DNA from 3 places in the Enterobacter roggenkampii genome. Region 1 is predicted to be linked to each of the others. Evidence: predicted binding sites of a transcription regulator. Region 1 holds the regulator's gene; each other region holds the start of a gene.

Region 1 (6,167 bases):
GATAGCAATCCAGCTGCTCCGTGAGCTGTTCACGGGTCAGCGAGCGCTGACGTGAAGCCAGCAGCGCCGTACAGCACAGGTTCATGGCGTTAGCCGCACCGGCGTTGTTAATGCGCACCATCAGCTCGGACGCGATGCCGTTAACCGTTGGCGTTAGCCAGGCCGGACGCACCGCTTCGATAGGATCGATGGACTCGCGCCACTCCGGCACGTGATGGTTCAGGTAGGTCATCAGCGGCATCGGCTCGCCGAAGTTCACGTAGCCCTGACCGAGATTGCGCAGCTTGCTCAAGCCGCGCAGCATCTGCGGCAGGCTCTCTTTCTCTTTGGTCGCGCCACGCAGCTCTTTCGCGTACGTGCCCACTTCCATCACGTGCTCGTAGCCGATGTAGATAGGCACCAGCGTGATCGGACGGGTACCTCCGCGCAGCATGGCCTGGATGGTCATCGACAGCGTGCCGGTCTTCGGATCGAGCAGACGACCTGTACGGGAACGACCGCCCTCCACGAAGTATTCCACGGAATAGCCGCGGCTGAACAGCTCGCCCAGATACTCGCGGAACACGGTGGAGTAGAGCTTGTTGCCCTTGAAGGTACGACGAATAAAGAACGCGCCCAGGCGACGGAAAATCGGGCCCGCGGGCCAGAAGTTCAGGTTGATACCGGCTGCGATGTGCGGTGGCACCAGCCCCTGGTGATAGAGCACGTAGGAAAGGAGCAGGTAGTCCATGTGGCTGCGGTGGCAGGGGACATAGACAATCTCATGGCCATCGTGCGCCAGCTGACGCACGCGCTCGGCGTTATGGACGTTGATGCCCTGATACAGGCGGTTCCAGGTAAAGCCGAGAATACGATCGGACAGGCGAATCATCTCGTAAGAGAAGTTCGCTGCGATCTCTTCCATCAGCGCAATGGCGTTCTGCTGAGCTTTCTCATGCGAAATTTTCTTGCTGCGCGCTTCGTCTTCAACGGCGCGGGCGATCGCTTTTGAAGCCAACAGCTTGTTGAACAGATCCTGACGCGCCGGGAGGCGTGGCCCTACGGCCGCCAGGCGCTGACGAGCGAAGTGCATACGCGCCACGCGCGCCAGTTTTTGCGCGATGATCTTGTCGGTGCCGTGCTCGTCCGCCATGCGACGCAGCGAAACGGAAGGGGAGAAACGCACAAAGCTGTCGCGTCCCAGCCAGGAGACCGCGAAGAACTTCTGGATGCCGTTAAGCATGCGCAGCGGCGGATTCTCTTCGCCTTTTTCACGACCCGGACGACGACCAAACATCACCGATACCGGCACCATCTGCACATCCAGCTCGGGGTTGCTGCGGTGCAGGTCGAGATAGTCATGGAACAGCTTGATGGACTCTTCTTTCGGCGTGTAATAGGTAAATACGCGCGGCCCGCCGTGGATGAAGACGTAGCGCGGCAGCAGCGTACCGTCAACTTCCAGCGGTTCAAGCGGGTCAGGTAAGTCATGCGCCAGACACTGGGCGCGAAGCGTCAGTAAGTCTGCCTTCGAGTTATAAGGCAAAACGTACATAATAGGGCGCGACGTATCGAGCCCCAGTTCCAGCGCGGGTTCTGCTGGGATAGACTTGCTTTTTACCAGGATGCTTAATGGTAAATTAAGTAATTTGTAGTAAATTCGTGGCCAGCCGGACATAAACGATGTAAAGCCTCTGGTTAATAATGCAATTGCGGCGCAAGGATAACAGAAAGCGCGCAAAATTTCTGTTGTTACCCGTCATACTTCAGGCTGTAGCGAAACGCGCTCCGCCTCATGTTAATGACGCTCTTTTTTAAAAAAGGTTCTTTTAATGGCCAATAATACCACTGGGTTAACGCGTATCATCAAAGCCGCCGGCTATTCATGGAAAGGTTTCCGTGCCGCATGGGTCAACGAAGCCGCTTTTCGCCAGGAGGGCGTCGCCGCAATCATCGCGGTGATCGTCGCCTGTTTCCTTGATGTTGATGCGATTACCCGCGTACTGCTTATCGGTTCCGTACTTCTGGTGATGATAGTGGAAATTCTTAATAGCGCTATTGAGGCCGTTGTTGATCGCATTGGTTCCGATTTCCATGAGCTTTCTGGCCGTGCAAAAGACATGGGCTCTGCTGCCGTGTTGCTGGCGATTATCACTGCCGTTATCACCTGGGTCACCCTGCTTTGGTCACATTTCCTATGAGCCTCGAGGAATAATTAAGTCCCTGGTTTTTTGTGCAGTTTTTGGTTCCAAAATCGCCTTTGACTGTATATACTCACAGCATAACTGTATATACACCCAGGGGGCGGAATGAAAGCGTTAACGACCAGGCAGCAAGAGGTGTTTGATCTCATTCGGGATCATATCGGCCAGACGGGTATGCCACCCACGCGTGCGGAAATCGCGCAGCGTCTGGGCTTCCGTTCTCCGAATGCTGCCGAGGAACACCTGAAAGCGCTGGCGCGTAAGGGTGTGATTGAGATTGTGTCAGGCGCGTCGCGTGGTATCCGCCTGCTGGTGGAAGAAGAGACGGGCATTCCGCTGATAGGGCGTGTTGCTGCAGGTGAGCCGCTGCTGGCACAACAGCATATTGAAGGTCACTACCAGGTCGATCCCGGCATGTTCAAACCGAGCGCTGATTTCCTGCTGCGCGTCAGCGGCATGTCGATGAAAGACATCGGCATTCTTGATGGCGATCTGCTTGCGGTGCATAAAACCCAGGACGTGCGAAACGGCCAGGTCGTGGTCGCACGCATTGATGACGAAGTGACCGTTAAGCGTCTGAAAAAGCAGGGTAACACTGTTCAGTTGCTGCCCGAAAACAGCGAGTTCACCCCGATTGTGGTCGACCTCCGCGAACAGAGCTTCTCTATTGAAGGTCTGGCGGTAGGCGTGATTCGCAACGGTGAATGGCTGTAATCTCTTCCTGACAGGCTATGGCACCGCTGTAGCCTGATTCATTCCCCACTCCCGGTATCTTTCATGTCACTGCTGACGGCATCCGATAAGGCATTGTGGCGTCTTGCTCTGCCGATGATTTTCTCCAATATTACCGTGCCCTTGCTGGGGCTGGTTGATACTGCCGTTATAGGCCATCTTGATTCACCGGTTTATCTTGGCGGCGTGGCGATTGGCGCGACGGCAACCAGCTTCCTGTTTATGCTGCTGCTCTTTTTGCGCATGAGTACCACCGGTCTTACCGCACAGGCTTATGGCGCGAAAGATCCGCTGCGTCTGGCGCGCGCACTGGTGCAGCCGCTGATCCTCGCGCTTGGCGCGGGTGCGTTAATCGTTGTATTGCGGGCCCCCCTGATCGATCTTGCGCTTCATATCGTCGGTGGCAGCGAAGCGGTACTGGCGCAGGCGCGACGGTTCCTGGAAATCCGCTGGCTCAGCGCACCCGCCTCGCTGGCAAACCTGGTTCTGCTGGGGTGGCTACTGGGCGTGCAGTACGCCCGCGCGCCCGTGATTTTGCTGGTGGTGGGTAACCTGCTCAACATTGTTCTGGACGTCTGGCTGGTCATGGGTCTGCATATGAACGTGCAGGGCGCGGCGCTGGCGACGGCGATTGCCGAATACGGGACCTTTATCATTGGCTTGTGGATGGTCCGGCGTGTGCTGGCCATGCGCGGGATCTCCCTGGCGCTGCTCAAAACCGCATGGCGCGGCAATATCCGTAAGCTGCTGGCGCTCAACCGTGACATCATGTTGCGCTCGCTTCTTCTTCAGCTCTGCTTCGGTGCGCTGACGGTTTTCGGGGCTCGACTGGGGCCGGAAATCGTTGCGGTGAATGCGGTATTGTTGACGCTTCTGACCTTTACCGCCTATGCGCTGGACGGATTTGCCTACGCGGTCGAAGCGCATTCCGGGCAGGCGTACGGCGCGCGCGAAAGCGGGCAGCTTCGGGAGGTGTGGCGGGCTGCCTGCCGTCAGTCGGGGCTGGTGGCGCTGGCCTTTGGTCTGGTTTACGCCTGCTTCGGTGAGCAAATCGTTGCATTGCTTACCTCTCTCCCTGCGCTGCGCGAGCTGGCGAGCCACTATCTCATCTGGCAAGTCGTCTTACCGGTGGTTGGCGTCTGGTGTTATCTGCTGGACGGCATGTTTATTGGGGCGACGCGCGGAGCCGAAATGCGCAACAGTATGGCTGTCGCGGCGGCCGGATTTGGCCTGACGCTGCTGACGCTCCCCTGGCTGGGTAATCATGGCCTGTGGCTGGCCCTGGCCGTCTTCCTCTCGCTGCGCGGGTTATCGCTGGCGTTTATCTGGCACCGGCACTGGCAAAACAATACCTGGTTTCCCTCGCGCTCCGATATATCGTGACGGTTAAAGATTCCGAATATGAAATTAACCACGGAATCCTTAACTACAATAATTATCACGTCCAGCAGAAAAGAACGTAACGGACGTTACGACCCGACGCTTAACGAAGAGGACACGATGATGAATAAAGACGAAATCGGCGGCAACTGGAAGCAGTTCAAAGGTAAAGCGAAAGAACAGTGGGGTAAGCTGACGGATGACGACATGACCGTCATCGAAGGTAAACGCGATCAGCTTGTCGGTAAAATCCAGGAGCGTTACGGCTACGCAAAAGACCAGGCGGAAAAAGAAGTGGGCGACTGGGAAAAACGCAACGACTACCGCTGGTAACCGGGCTACACCCGAAAGTATAAGGAAGTACACCCTGAGGGCGGCCATGAGCCGCCTTTTCTTTTGCCGCTAACGCGGCTTTTTCTTCACCAGGATAGAGTGGTCGTGCTGACACGCGTCCTGATGGCGACAGGCTTCCACCTCCACGCACGCGGAACAGAGCCCGTGCGCTTCAATCACGTTATGACGCAGGGCAAAGCCCATTTTCGCTGCCAGCGTATGCATAATATCTTCCACGCCTTCCGCAGCCTCTTCTTTCACCACGCCGCAGCGGTCACAGATAAACATCGCCGATGTGTGGGTGGGCTGATCGAACAGATGGCATAGCACATAGCTGTTGGTGGATTCCACCTTGTGCACGAACCCTTGTTCAAGCAGGAAATCCAGCGCGCGATAGACCGTCGGCGGCTTTGCCTGCGGCTCGCTTTCGCGGAGTAGATCCAGCAGATCGTAGGCGCTGATGGCACCCTGCTGCAGGCTCATCAGACGTAATACTTCAAGGCGCTGCGGAGTCAGGCGCACATTGCGTTGCGCACACAGCTTTTCGGCCTGCGCTAACAGCTCTTTTGTGGACTTATCCATGTAGCACCCCGGATGTTATAGGACGGAAAACCTTCACTTTATCATGTTCTGCTAAAAACACCGAGATCCGCCAGTCTGTGCTATACCTGACCCATCGAAAACCGGGAGAACCAGAATGAAAAGACCTGACTGCATTCGACACTGGCGCGACGTGGAAGGCGCGGATGACTCGACCTACCCCGACAGCGATGAGCTGTTTTCCATTGGTGCTCCGCTGGCTCGCAAGCTTGGGCTCGGGCGTATTGGCATCCATCATGAGCGCCTGCCGCCTGGGCGCAGAACGTCCTATCCGCATGCGGAGAGCGACGAAGAAGAGTTTGTTTACGTGCTCGAAGGCTACCCTGAAGCCTGGATTAACGGCTACTTGTGGAAGCTGGAGCCTGGCGACAGCGTAGGTTTTCCCGCCGGAACCGGCATCTGTCATACCTTTATCAACAACACGGACGATGAGGTTCAGCTCCTGGTCGTTGGCGAGGCCAACAAGAAGCACAACCGTATCTACTACCCGCTCAACCCCGTGTATGCCGCCACGCGGGAAGATCGCTGGGTAGATCATCCCCCGCAGTTTTTTGGGCCGCATGATGGAAAACCTGGGAAAAAATAATTTCCTCTTCTATAAATATTGAGGGCCGTCACAAAATATAACAGGCCGTAAGGGAGTTTTACTTAGGGAAAGAAATAGCGGGTCTTTTACTACTTATTCACAGCAATAGTTCGTTCCTGTTTGGGTGATAACAGACAGGGGTTATTTCATAACAGACTATAACGGGCATACTGTGAAAAAAAATTTTAAATTTTCGGTGGTTAGCATTGCTGTCTCCTTGTTTATGGCAAATCAGGCGGGAGCAGCCAATACCTGGACAGAATCACGCAGCGACGCAATGGGTGGCACCGGCGTGGCTTCGGGGAGCTATGGTAGTGGGGCGTTAATCAACCCCGCGCTGCTGGCAAAGGCAA
Region 2 (6,167 bases), 590 kb from region 1:
TCGGTCTGCAGGCGAACTGGCTGCAGGCGGATATCCTGATCAACACCGACTCCGAAGAAGAAGGCGAGATCTACATGGGCTGCGCGGGCGGGATTGATTTCATCTCTACCCTGCCGCTGTCACGCGAAGCGATTCCTGCCGGTTTCCAGACCTTCAAGCTGACGCTGAAAGGGCTGAAAGGCGGCCACTCCGGCGGTGATATTCATCTGGGTCTCGGCAACGCCAATAAATTGCTGGCACGCTTCCTGGCAGGCCATGCGGCCGAGCTGGATCTGCGTCTGGTAGACTTCAACGGCGGTACCCTGCGCAACGCGATCCCGCGCGAAGCCTTCGCCACCGTGGCAGTGCCAGCGGCAAAAGCCGACGAGCTGAAAAAACTCTCCACCGTGTACCTGGATATCCTGAAAAACGAACTGTCGGCGAAAGAGAAGAACCTGACCGTGGTGCTGGAATCCGTCTCCACGGATAAAGCCGCGCTGACCGTGCAGTCTCGTGACACCTTCGTTCAGCTGCTGAACGCGACGCCAAACGGCGTAATCCGCAACTCTGACGTGGCGAAAGGCGTAGTGGAAACCTCACTGAACGTGGGCGTGGTGACCATGAGCGACGACAGCGCGGAGATCATCTGCCTGATCCGCTCCCTTATCGACAGCGGTAAAGAGTATGTGGTGAGCATGCTGGAATCTCTGGGCACGCTGGCGGGCGCGAAAACGTCTGCAAAAGGCAGCTACCCGGGCTGGCAGCCGGATGCAAGCTCTCCGGTGATGGCGCTGGTGCGTGAAACCTATCAGCGTCTGTTCAACAGCACGCCGAACATTCAGGTGATCCACGCCGGTCTGGAATGTGGCCTGTTCAAGAAACCGTATCCGGATATGGATATGGTGTCCATCGGGCCAACCATTACCGGTCCGCACTCGCCGGATGAGCAGGTTCATATCGAAAGCGTTGGTCATTACTGGACGCTGCTGACTGAACTGCTGAAGGCGATCCCAGTTAAGTAATACCCTCACCCCAGCCCTGTTCCACAGGGATAGGGTGAAAAACCCAGGCCCGGTAAGCGTAGCGCACCGGGCTTTTTTACAATCCCAATACCAGCTGTCGCTCTAACTGCGGATCCAGCAGCGTGACGTGCAATCCCACCAGCCTCACCCCTCGCCCTCCTCGTCGCTCTTCCCATGCCTTTTTTGCCGTCGCGATAAGATCGTCTTTGTTCAGACGCGGCCAGACGTGTTCCTGCGTGGTCTGCTGGAAATCGTTGAATTTGAGCTTGATGCCCTGACGGGCAATCAGCAGGTCCGGTTTTACCTTGCTTAAGCGTCGTTCCAGCTCAGGATAAAGCTGTTCCGTGATAATGGTTTCGCATTCGGACCAGTCATGAATATCTTCAATGAGGGTTCGCTCGACGCCGACGGATTTCCGCAGCCGTTCGCTGTTCACATCGCGATCGTCAATCCCCTGGCTGCGCTCCCACAGCACGCGGCCAAACTTCCCGAAGCGCTTGAGCAGCATGGCGAGGTCGCTTCGCTGCACGTCTTCGCAGGTGCGTAACCCCATGCTTTCCAGCTTTGCGGCGGAGACTTTCCCGACGCCGGGGATTTTGCCAAGCGGCAGCGTTTTTAAAAATGCAGGCACCTCTTCCGGCGTAATGACGTACTGGCCGTTGGGCTTATTTAAATCCGAAGCGATTTTGGCAAGGAATTTAACGGGCGCGACCCCCGCAGACGCCGTCAGATTCAGCTCGTTGAAAATCGTCTGGCGGATCTCCTGCGCCATCAGCGTGGCGGAGCCGTGGCAATGCACGCTGTCGGTCACATCGAGATAGGCTTCGTCCAGCGACAGCGGCTCTATCAAAGAGGTATAGCGGGAGAAGATTTCCCGAATATGAAGGGAAGCCTCTTTATAGGCGTCGAACCGCCCGGGCAGAAGCGTGAGATGAGGGCAAAGCTTTAAGGCCATCGCCGTCGGCATGGCGCTACGCACGCCAAATTTGCGCGCAGGGTAGTTGGCGGTGCTGATAACGCCACGCTGAACGCGGCTGCCGCCAATAGCGATGGGAATATCCCGCAGCGCCGGGTTGTCTCGCATCTCCACTGCGGCAAAAAAGCAGTCCATATCAACATGGATTATTTTGCGCATAGTAAGCCCTCACTCATCACTGGATAAGTATACAGTAAATAAATGAGGATTGAGAAGCAGATGTAAGAATGCCGGGTGGCGGCGTTGCCTTACCCGGCCTACAAAAACTTAAATAATGCGCTGCTGCTCGCGCGCCATGCGTTTTTTGCGGGCGTCGCACGGTTCCGGGCAGTCGCAGACCTTCTCCATGCCAATGGAGGAAATACCGCCGCAGCTGCCCTGAATGCTTTTCCGCTTAACGATCCAGCCTAAAGACATGCCAAAGATGACAAGTACAAAAACCACAAAGGTTGCCAGAAACGTCAGCATCATCAGCCTCCAAAGTCATCGAGCATGATGTTCTCATCTTCGACGCCGAGATCTTTCAGCATCTTAATCACGGCGGCGTTCATCATCGGCGGACCACACATATAGAACTCGCAGTCCTCGGGAGCCGGGTGCTGTTTAAGGTAGTTTTCATACAGCACGTTGTGGATGAACCCCGTATAGCCCGTCCAGTTATCTTCCGGCTGCGGATCGGAGAGCGCCACGTGGAAGGTAAAGTTCGGGTTTTCACGCGCCAGCTGTTCAAATTCATCATCGTAGAACATCTCACGCAGCGAACGCGCCCCGTACCAGAAGCTGATTTTACGCTTGCTGCCGAGCCGCTTGAGCTGGTCAAAGATGTGCGAGCGCATCGGGGCCATGCCGGCACCGCCGCCGATAAAGACCATTTCCGCGTCGGTATCTTTCGCGAAGAACTCCCCGAACGGGCCGGAGATGGTCACCTTATCGCCCGGCTTCAGGGACCAGATGTATGATGACATCACGCCCGGCGGCGCATCCGGCACATTCGGTGGCGGCGTGGCGATACGCACGTTGAGCATAATAATACCCTTCTCTTCCGGGTAGTTGGCCATCGAGTAGGCGCGCAGCGTCGGCTCTTTCACCTCAGATACAAAGCGGAAGAGATTGAATTTGTCCCAGTCGGCGCGGTACGCCTGCGGAACGTCAAAGTCCGCATACGCCACGGTATGCTCAGGGCACTCAATCTGAATGTATCCTCCGGCGCGGAACGGGACATCTTCCCCTTCCGGCACCCGCAGCTTCAGCTCTTTGATAAAGGTAGCTTTGTTATCATTAGAGATAACTTCACATTCCCATTTTTTGACGCCGAAAATCTCTTCCGGCAGTTCAATCTTCATGTTCTGACGCACTGCGACCTGACAGGCCAGACGGCAGCCCTCTTTTGCCTCACGCTTTGTGATATGCGACAGCTCGGTGGGCAGAATATCGCCGCCACCCTCTTTTACCGTCACGCGGCACTGTCCGCAGGAGCCGCCGCCGCCGCAGGCCGAGGAGACAAAAATTCCGTTACCGGACAGCGTGTTGAGCAGTTTATCTCCCGCAGGCGTGCGGATCTGATTCTGCGGATCGTCGTTAATATCAATCACCACGTCGCCGGAATTCACCAGCTTCGCCCGCGCCGCCAGAATGAGCCCTGACAGCACCAGTACAATCAGCGTGAACATCACCACGCCAAGAATAATTTCCATCTGTAAGCCCTTATAGCTGCACGCCGGAGAAGGACATAAAGCCCAGTGCCATCAACCCGGTGGTAATAAAGGTGATCCCTAAGCCACGCAGGCCTGCAGGCACGTTGGCATATTTCATTTTTTCGCGGATCCCTGCCATGGTGACAATCGCCAGCATCCACCCGATGCCGGAGCCGAAACCGTACACCACGGATTCACTGAAGTTGTAATCACGCTGAACCATAAACGAGACGCCGCCGAAGATGGCGCAATTCACCGCGATCAGCGGCAGGAAGATCCCCAGCGCGTTGTACAGCGACGGGAAGTACTTATCGAGGATCATCTCCAGGATTTGCACCAGCGCGGCAATCACGCCAATAAAGGTGATGAAGTTCAGGAAGCTGAGGTCAACCCCTTCCACCAGCGCGCCGTCCCGCAGCACAAAGTTGTAGACCAGATTGTTAATCGGTACAGATAAGCCAAGCACCACGGTGACCGCGATACCCAGCCCAAATGCCGTCGACACTTTTTTGGACACCGCAAGGAACGTACACATGCCGAGGAAAAACGCGAGCGCCATGTTTTCAACAAACACCGCGCGCACAAACAAACTCAGGTAATGAGCCATCGTCGGTTACTCCTTTTCCTGCTGTTCTGGTCTCAAGGTACGAATCAGCCAGATCAACAAACCGATAATGAAAAATGCGCTGGGAGCCAGCAGGAATAGGCCGTTTGGCAGATACCATCCACCGTTTTGCACCGTGTCCAGCACCGTGATGCCAAACAGCTTACCGCTGCCAATGAGTTCACGCAGGAAGCCAACGGTCAGCAGGATCACACCGTAGCCGAGGCCGTTACCGATACCGTCCATAAAACTCGCCAGCGGCGGCATTTTCATGGCGTAGGCTTCCGCACGCCCCATCACAATACAGTTGGTGATGATCAGCCCGACAAACACCGAGAGCTGTTTGGAGGTTTCATAGGCGAAGGCGCGCAGCAGCTGATCGACCACGATCACCAGCGAGGCGATGATCGCCATCTGCACGATGATCCTCACGCTGTTGGGAATGTGGTGGCGGATCATCGAGATAAACATGCTCGAAAATGCCGTGACCAGCGTGACCGCCAGCGTCATCACCACCGCCGTTTCCAGCTTGGTCGTCACCGCCAGGGCTGAACAGACGCCCAGCACCTGCAGTGTGATCGGGTTATTGGCCAGCAGTGGGCCAATGAGCACCTTTTTGACTTCTTTCAGTTCACCGGTATCAGCCATTGTTCAGCGCTCCTTCACGTACGTTTTTCAGGAAAGGACCAAAACCCAGCTCGCCCATCCAGAAATCAAAACTGTGCTGCACGCCTTTGGAGGTGAGCGTGGCGCCGGACAGCCCGTCGACAGCGTAGTCGTCACCGGGACGTGCCGCCCCTTTCATCACCTTCAGCGCAGGCAGACCGTTATCGTCGAGCACTTTCTTACCGATAAACTGTGCCCGCCAGTTCGGGTTTTCGACTTCGCCACCCAGCCCCGGCGTTTCGCCCTGGTCGTAATACGTAATGCCTTTTACGGTACGGCCATCCGTATCAAGCGCCACAAAGGCATACATCATTGACCACAGGCCGTTGCCGTAGACAGGAAGCACCACTTCCTGAATGCGTTTTTGGGGGTCACGCACCAGATAAATTTCGGCGAGATTGCTGCGGCGCTTAATCCCGGCGGGATCTTGCGATGCCTCGAGCGTCAGGCTCATCTGCGGATCTTTCAGCGCCAGCGCCTGGTTATACTTCGCCGGATCTTTATCCAGCAGATGGCCGGTTTTCAAATCCACCAGACGCGGTGAAATACGCTCCGCAAATACCGCCGAGACGTCGTCTGCACTCATCCCTTCCTGCATCAACCCGGCCACGGCCAGTATGTTGCGCTGTTTATCCAGCGCACGTTGCGCCTGCTGCAGGGGTTTTAACCCCACGGCAGAGCCGGCCACGACAATCGAACAGACCAGACAGAGCACCAGCACCACCAGCAGCGTTTTACTGATACTGTCGTTATTTTTAACTTCAGCCACGCGCCTTCCTCCGCTTAATGTTGGCCCGCACCACCAGGTAATCGAAGAGTGGCGCAAACAGGTTGGCAAACAGAATGGCCAGCATCATTCCTTCCGGGTACGCCGGGTTGACCACGCGGATCAGGACACACATCGCGCCAATGAGCACGCCATAGCTCCATTTACCTTTGTCCGTAAACGAGGCTGAGACGGGGTCGGTTGCCATGAACATCATGCCAAACGCGAAGCCACCCAGCACCAGATGCCAGTACCAGGGCATGGAGAACATTGGGTTGGTGGTCGAACCGATAACGTTGAACATCGTGGCGGTCAGCACCATGCCGATCATCACGCCCGCCACAATTCGCCAGGAGGCCACGCGCCCAAACAGGATGATCGCTCCACCAATCAAAATCATCAGCGTTGAAACTTCACCAATGGAACCCGGAATATTGCCAATAAAGGCATCAAACCAGGT
Region 3 (6,167 bases), 570 kb from region 1:
TCTGACGACCAGCCTGCTGCTTGGCAACGTGCCGGCTCGTCATCAGAACAACGATGGATCGGTAGATATCGATACCCTGTTCCGCATCGGCCGTGGCCGTGCGCCAACGGGTGAGCCAGCGGCAGCGGCGGAAATGACCAAATGGTTTAACACTAACTATCACTATATGGTGCCGGAGTTCGTAAAAGGGCAGCAGTTCAGGCTGACCTGGACGCAGCTTCTGGATGAAGTGGACGAAGCGCTGGCGCTGGGCCACCAGGTGAAACCCGTACTGTTGGGGCCAGTGACCTATCTGTGGTTGGGGAAAGTCAAAGGCGAGCAGTTCGATCGTCTGAGCCTGCTGAAGGACATTCTGCCGGTCTACAAACAGGTGCTGATTGAACTGGGCAAACGCGGCATTCAGTGGGTGCAAATCGACGAGCCCGCGCTGGTGCTTGAGCTGCCGCAGGTTTGGCTTGATGCTTTCAAACCGGCTTACGATGCACTCAACGGGCAGGTGAAGCTGTTGCTTACCACCTACTTTGAAGGTGTGACGCCGAACCTCAGCACCATCACCAGATTGCCGGTGCAGGGTCTGCACGTTGACCTGGTGCACGGCAAAGATGACGTCGCAGAACTGCACAAGCGCCTGCCAGCAGACTGGCTGCTCTCCGCCGGTCTGGTCAACGGCCGTAACGTCTGGCGCGCCGATCTGACCGAGAAATACGCACAAATTAAAGACATCGTTGGCAAACGCGAGCTGTGGGTGGCCTCGTCCTGCTCGCTGCTGCACAGTCCGATCGATCTGAGCGTGGAAACCCGTCTCGACCCTGAAGTAAAAAGCTGGTTTGCCTTCGCCCTGCAAAAATGTGAAGAGCTGGCGCTGCTGCGCGATGCGCTGAACAGCGGCGACACGGCGGCGATTCGCGAATGGAGTGTGCCAATCCAGGCGCGCCGCCACTCGGCTCGCGTGCACAACCCGGCGGTGGAAAAACGCCTGGCGGCCATCACCGCTCAGGACAGCCAGCGCCAGAGCCCGTATGAAGTCCGTGCCGAAGCCCAGCGCGCCCGCTTCAACCTGCCCGCGTGGCCAACCACCACTATCGGTTCCTTCCCGCAGACCACCGAAATCCGCGGCCTGCGTCTGGACTTCAAAAAGGGGAATCTGGATGCGAATCACTACCGCACCGGGATTGCCGAACACATCAAGCAGGCGATTACCGAGCAGGAGCGGCTGGGGCTGGACGTGCTGGTGCACGGAGAGGCCGAGCGTAACGACATGGTGGAATACTTCGGTGAACACCTGGACGGGTTCGTCTTTACCCAGAACGGCTGGGTGCAAAGCTATGGCTCCCGCTGCGTCAAGCCGCCGGTGGTCATCGGTGACGTCAGCCGTCCGGAGCCGATCACGGTTGAGTGGGCGAAGTACGCCCAGTCCCTGACCGACAAGCCGGTAAAAGGCATGCTCACCGGTCCGGTGACCATTCTTTGCTGGTCCTTCCCGCGTGAGGACGTAACCCGCGAGACCATCGCGAAGCAAATCGCGCTGGCGCTGCGTGATGAAGTGGCAGATCTGGAAGCTGCAGGCATAGGCATCATCCAGATTGACGAACCGGCCCTGCGCGAAGGTCTGCCGCTGCGCCGCAGCGACTGGGATGCCTACCTGAAGTGGGGCGTGGAGGCATTCCGCATCAACGCCGCGGTGGCGAAGGACGACACCCAGATCCACACCCACATGTGTTACTGCGAATTCAACGACATCATGGATTCGATTGCCGCGCTGGACGCTGACGTGATCACCATCGAGACCTCGCGTTCAGACATGGAGCTGCTGGAGTCGTTTGAAGAGTTCGACTACCCGAACGAAATCGGTCCGGGGGTGTACGACATCCACTCTCCGAACGTGCCGAGCGTGGAGTGGATTGAGTCGCTGCTGAAAAAAGCGGCCCAGCGCATTCCGGCTGAGCGTCTGTGGGTGAACCCGGACTGCGGCCTGAAAACTCGCGGCTGGCCGGAGACGCGCGCCGCGCTGGCGAACATGGTGAAGGCGGCGCAAAACTTGCGTCAGGCTTGATGATGCGTAGGCCCGGTAAGGCGTAGACGCCACCGGGCTTTTTTTTACGCTTTTTTACCGCCGTACTGGCTGAACCACGCCAGCATTCTCTGCCAGCCGTCTTTGGCTGATTCCGCGTGATAGCTCGGACGATAATCCGCGTTAAACGCGTGCCCGGCATCCGGATACACCACGATCTCCGCCTTCGCATTGGCCGCACGGAGCGCATGGCGCATGGTCTCTACCGAATCCAGCGAAATACCGGTGTCCTGACCGCCATAAAGCCCCAACACAGGCGCATTTAAGTCCGTGGCGATATCCACGGGATGTTTCGGTGAATTGAGCGTTTTTTCACCTACCAGTTTACCGTACCAGGCCACAGCGGCTTTAAGCTGCGGGTTATGCGCGGCATACAGCCAGCTGATGCGTCCGCCCCAGCAGAAACCGGTGACCAGCAGACGATGAGGATCGCCCCCGTTGCGCGCCGCCCAGCTGGCGACGTGGTCGAGATCGGCCAGCACCTGCGCGTCCGGGACTTTGCTGACCAGGTTGCTGAGCAAGGTGGGAATATCGCTGTAGTCGTTCGGATCGCCCTGGCGAAAGTAGAGCTCTGGCGCAACGGCCAGATAGCCTTCCAGCGCCAGCCGGCGGCAGAGGTCGCGAATGTGTTCGTGAACGCCGAAAATTTCCTGAACCACGATCACGATGGGCAGCGGACCGTCTGCCGATTTTGGTCGTGCGTGGTAAGCAGGCATATTCTCTCCCTGCGAGGGAATAGAGGTCTCACCCGCCGTGATGGCCTCTTCAGACGTTGAGACGATGGTTGAGGCATGCGGCGCCGCAGCAGGTGCAAAACCGGTTTTTTCAGTCATGGCATTCTCCGTACCAATGAGTTAGCGCAAAGGTAAATATAGTCACCAGGTTAACAACTCACAGTGCCTTAAACGGTCTATCTTTTGTGCAGCACCTGACGATATAACTTGTTAATGTGATGTAAATCACCTTTTTATGGAAATTCAATGCAATCATTTTCATTCATGGTGAGATGTGTCACGAAATTATGCTTTCCGCTTCTGTAAAGTACCGTTTTACTTCTTCTGACTAACCGACCCACAGAGGAGTCACCTATGTCTAAGTCTGATGTTTTTCATCTCGGCCTCACTAAAAACGATTTACAAGGGGCTACGCTCGCTATCGTCCCTGGCGATCCGGAGCGTGTGGAAAAGATCGCCGCGCTGATGGATAAGCCGGTTAAGCTGGCAGCCCATCGTGAATTCACCACCTGGCGCGCAGAGCTGGATGGTAAAGCCGTGATCGTGTGTTCTACCGGTATCGGTGGCCCGTCTACGTCTATTGCTGTTGAAGAGCTGGCACAGCTGGGCATTCGTACTTTCCTGCGCATCGGTACGACCGGTGCTATTCAGCCGCACATCAACGTGGGCGACGTGCTGGTCACGACCGCGTCCGTGCGTCTGGATGGCGCAAGCCTGCACTTTGCGCCGATGGAATTCCCGGCAGTAGCAGACTTTGAATGTACCACCGCGCTGGTTGAAGCCGCGAAATCCGTTGGCGCGACCACTCACGTGGGTGTAACCGCTTCGTCCGATACCTTCTATCCCGGTCAGGAGCGTTACGACACCTTCTCTGGCCGCGTGGTAAGCCGCTTCAAAGGCTCTATGGAAGAGTGGCAGTCCATGGGCGTGATGAACTACGAAATGGAATCCGCCACGCTGCTGACCATGTGCGCAAGCCAGGGCCTGCGTGCCGGTATGGTGGCGGGCGTTATCGTCAACCGTACTCAGCAGGAGATCCCGAACGCTGAAACCATGAAGCAGACCGAAAGTCATGCGGTGAAAATCGTGGTTGAAGCCGCGCGTCGCCTGATCTAATCCTCTCCTTTCGAAATCAAAGGCCGACACGTTCGGCCTTTATTTTTTGCGTAGCGCCTCGCAGGAAAACCCTTTCAAACTGGACGTTTATACAGCACAATCTTATTTTGTGCGGGTAATACGTTGATGCAGGGGGCATTGTGGATATCTCAGTCCTGATTTATGCGGTGATTGCGCTGGCGGGCGTGGCGATAGGCTGGCTCATTTCCAGCTATCAGCATGCACAGCAGAAGGCCGATCAGCTGGCTGAACGCGAAGAGATCGTCGCCGAATTAAGCGCGGCAAAGCAGCAGCTTGCGCTGAGTGATCACTGGCGAGAGGAGTGCGAGTTACTCAACAACGAGCTGCGCAACCTGAGAGATATCAACACCTCGCTGGAGGCCGATCTCCGCGAAGTGACCACCCGGCTGGAATCCACTCAACTGCATGCGGAAGATAAAATCCGCCAGATGATCAACAGCGAGCAGCGCCTCAGCGAACAGTTTGAAAACCTCGCGAACCGTATTTTTGAGCACAGCAACCGCCGCGTTGACGAGCAGAACCGCCAGAGCCTGAACAGCCTGCTGACGCCCCTACGTGAACAGCTGGACGGCTTCCGCCGCCAGGTACAGGACAGCTTTGGTCAGGAAGCCCGAGAGCGGCACACCCTGGCGCATGAAATCCGCAATCTCCAGCAGCTGAATGCCCAGATGGCGCAGGAGGCGGTCAACCTCACCCGCGCGCTTAAAGGGGATAACAAAACCCAAGGCAACTGGGGAGAAGTGGTGCTGACCCGCGTCCTGGAAGCCTCTGGCCTGCGGGAAGGGTATGAATACGAAACCCAGGTGAGTATCGAAAACGATGCCCGCTCGCGAATGCAGCCGGATGTGATTGTGCGGCTGCCGCAGGGCAAAGATGTGGTGATTGACGCCAAAATGACGCTGGTGGCGTATGAGCGTTACTTCAATGCGGAGGATGACTACACCCGAGAATCGGCGCTGCAGGAGCACATTGCCTCGGTGCGTAATCATATTCGCCTGCTCGGCAGGAAAGACTATCAGCAGCTACCGGGGCTGCGCTCGCTGGACTATGTCCTGATGTTTATTCCGGTAGAGCCCGCGTTTTTGCTGGCACTCGACAGGCAGCCTGAACTCATCACCGAAGCGCTCAAAAATAATATTATGCTGGTCAGCCCCACCACGCTGCTGGTGGCCTTACGCACGATTGCGAACCTGTGGCGCTACGAGCACCAGAGCCGCAACGCGCAGCAGATTGCCGACCGCGCCAGCAAGCTGTACGACAAAATGCGCCTCTTCGTGGACGACATGTCCTCAGTCGGGCAGAGCCTGGACCGCGCGCAGGATAACTACCGTCAGGCGATGAAAAAACTCGCCTCAGGACGTGGCAATCTTCTGGCGCAGGCCGAATCATTCCGCAGCCTGGGGGTTGAGGTGAAACGCGAGATTAATCCGGAATTGGTTGAACAGGCTACCGCCCAGGACGACGAGTTTCGCCTGCGTGAAGGGGCGGACGAACAAAAGACAAACAGTGAAGACAACACGTTAGCGGTGGATTTATCACCAGACGAGACTCCGGCGCGTTTCTTTCGCGGTGGTTGAAACGTAGGGCAATTGCGCCCAATCTGTTACACTTCACGAACATTTTACTGATAAGCAGGCTCTGAGATGGTTGACGATTCACAAGACACAACGCACTTTGGCTTTCAGACTGTCGCCAAAGCGCAGAAAGCTGACATGGTGGCCCACGTATTTCATTCCGTGGCGGCGAAGTACGATGTGATGAATGACCTGATGTCGTTCGGCATTCATCGCTTGTGGAAGCGCTTTACTATCGACTGTAGCGGCGTGCGTCGTGGACAAACGGTGCTGGATTTAGCCGGTGGTACGGGCGATTTAACCGCGAAATTCTCTCGTCTGGTGGGCGAAACCGGGCGCGTTGTCCTCACCGATATTAATGACTCCATGCTCAAAATGGGCCGCGAAAAGCTGCGTAACATCGGCGTGGTGGGGAATGTGGAATATGTGCAGGCAAATGCCGAAGCGCTGCCGTTCCCGGATAATACCTTTGACTGCATCACGATCTCCTTCGGTCTGCGTAACGTGACCGATAAAGAAAAAGCGCTGCGCTCCATGTATCGCGTGCTGAAGCCGGGTGGACGCCTGCTGGTGCTCGAATTCTCCAAACCGATTATCGAGCCGCTGAGCAAAGCTTACGACGCCTATTCATTCCACGTGCTGCCGCGCATC

The links. Region 1 encodes LexA, which represses DNA repair genes until DNA is damaged. Its sites were predicted from a motif close to TNCTGTATGTACATACAGNA; they were not measured.
Region 2: the regulator LexA is predicted to act here: its motif matches at 2,154-2,173, upstream of dinB (DNA polymerase IV).
Region 3: the regulator LexA is predicted to act here: its motif matches at 3,999-4,018, upstream of rmuC (DNA recombination protein RmuC).

The regions. Positions count from the first base shown of each region.
Region 1 covers NZ_CP017184.1:317,902-324,068, forward strand. Annotated here, with positions in the region: gene plsB (glycerol-3-phosphate 1-O-acyltransferase PlsB) at 1-1,657, opposite strand, end outside; gene BFV67_RS01450 (diacylglycerol kinase) at 1,812-2,180, shown strand; gene lexA (transcriptional repressor LexA) at 2,289-2,897, shown strand; gene dinF (MATE family efflux transporter DinF) at 2,961-4,298, shown strand; gene BFV67_RS01465 (CsbD family protein) at 4,419-4,628, shown strand; gene zur (zinc uptake transcriptional repressor Zur) at 4,698-5,210, opposite strand; gene BFV67_RS01475 (cupin domain-containing protein) at 5,326-5,814, shown strand; gene BFV67_RS01480 (conjugal transfer protein TraF) at 5,987-6,167, shown strand, end outside.
Region 2 covers NZ_CP017184.1:909,100-915,266, reverse strand. Annotated here, with positions in the region: gene pepD (cytosol nonspecific dipeptidase) at 1-1,001, shown strand, start outside; gene dinB (DNA polymerase IV) at 1,078-2,136, opposite strand; gene nqrM ((Na+)-NQR maturation NqrM) at 2,245-2,448, opposite strand; gene nqrF (NADH:ubiquinone reductase (Na(+)-transporting) subunit F) at 2,448-3,671, opposite strand; gene nqrE (NADH:ubiquinone reductase (Na(+)-transporting) subunit E) at 3,682-4,278, opposite strand; gene BFV67_RS04175 (NADH:ubiquinone reductase (Na(+)-transporting) subunit D) at 4,285-4,923, opposite strand; gene BFV67_RS04170 (Na(+)-translocating NADH-quinone reductase subunit C) at 4,916-5,710, opposite strand; gene BFV67_RS04165 (NADH:ubiquinone reductase (Na(+)-transporting) subunit B) at 5,703-6,167, opposite strand, start outside.
Region 3 covers NZ_CP017184.1:4,497,326-4,503,492, reverse strand. Annotated here, with positions in the region: gene metE (5-methyltetrahydropteroyltriglutamate--homocysteine S-methyltransferase) at 1-2,053, shown strand, start outside; gene BFV67_RS21160 (dienelactone hydrolase family protein) at 2,098-2,904, opposite strand; gene udp (uridine phosphorylase) at 3,160-3,921, shown strand; gene rmuC (DNA recombination protein RmuC) at 4,062-5,519, shown strand; gene ubiE (bifunctional demethylmenaquinone methyltransferase/2-methoxy-6-polyprenyl-1,4-benzoquinol methylase UbiE) at 5,586-6,167, shown strand, end outside.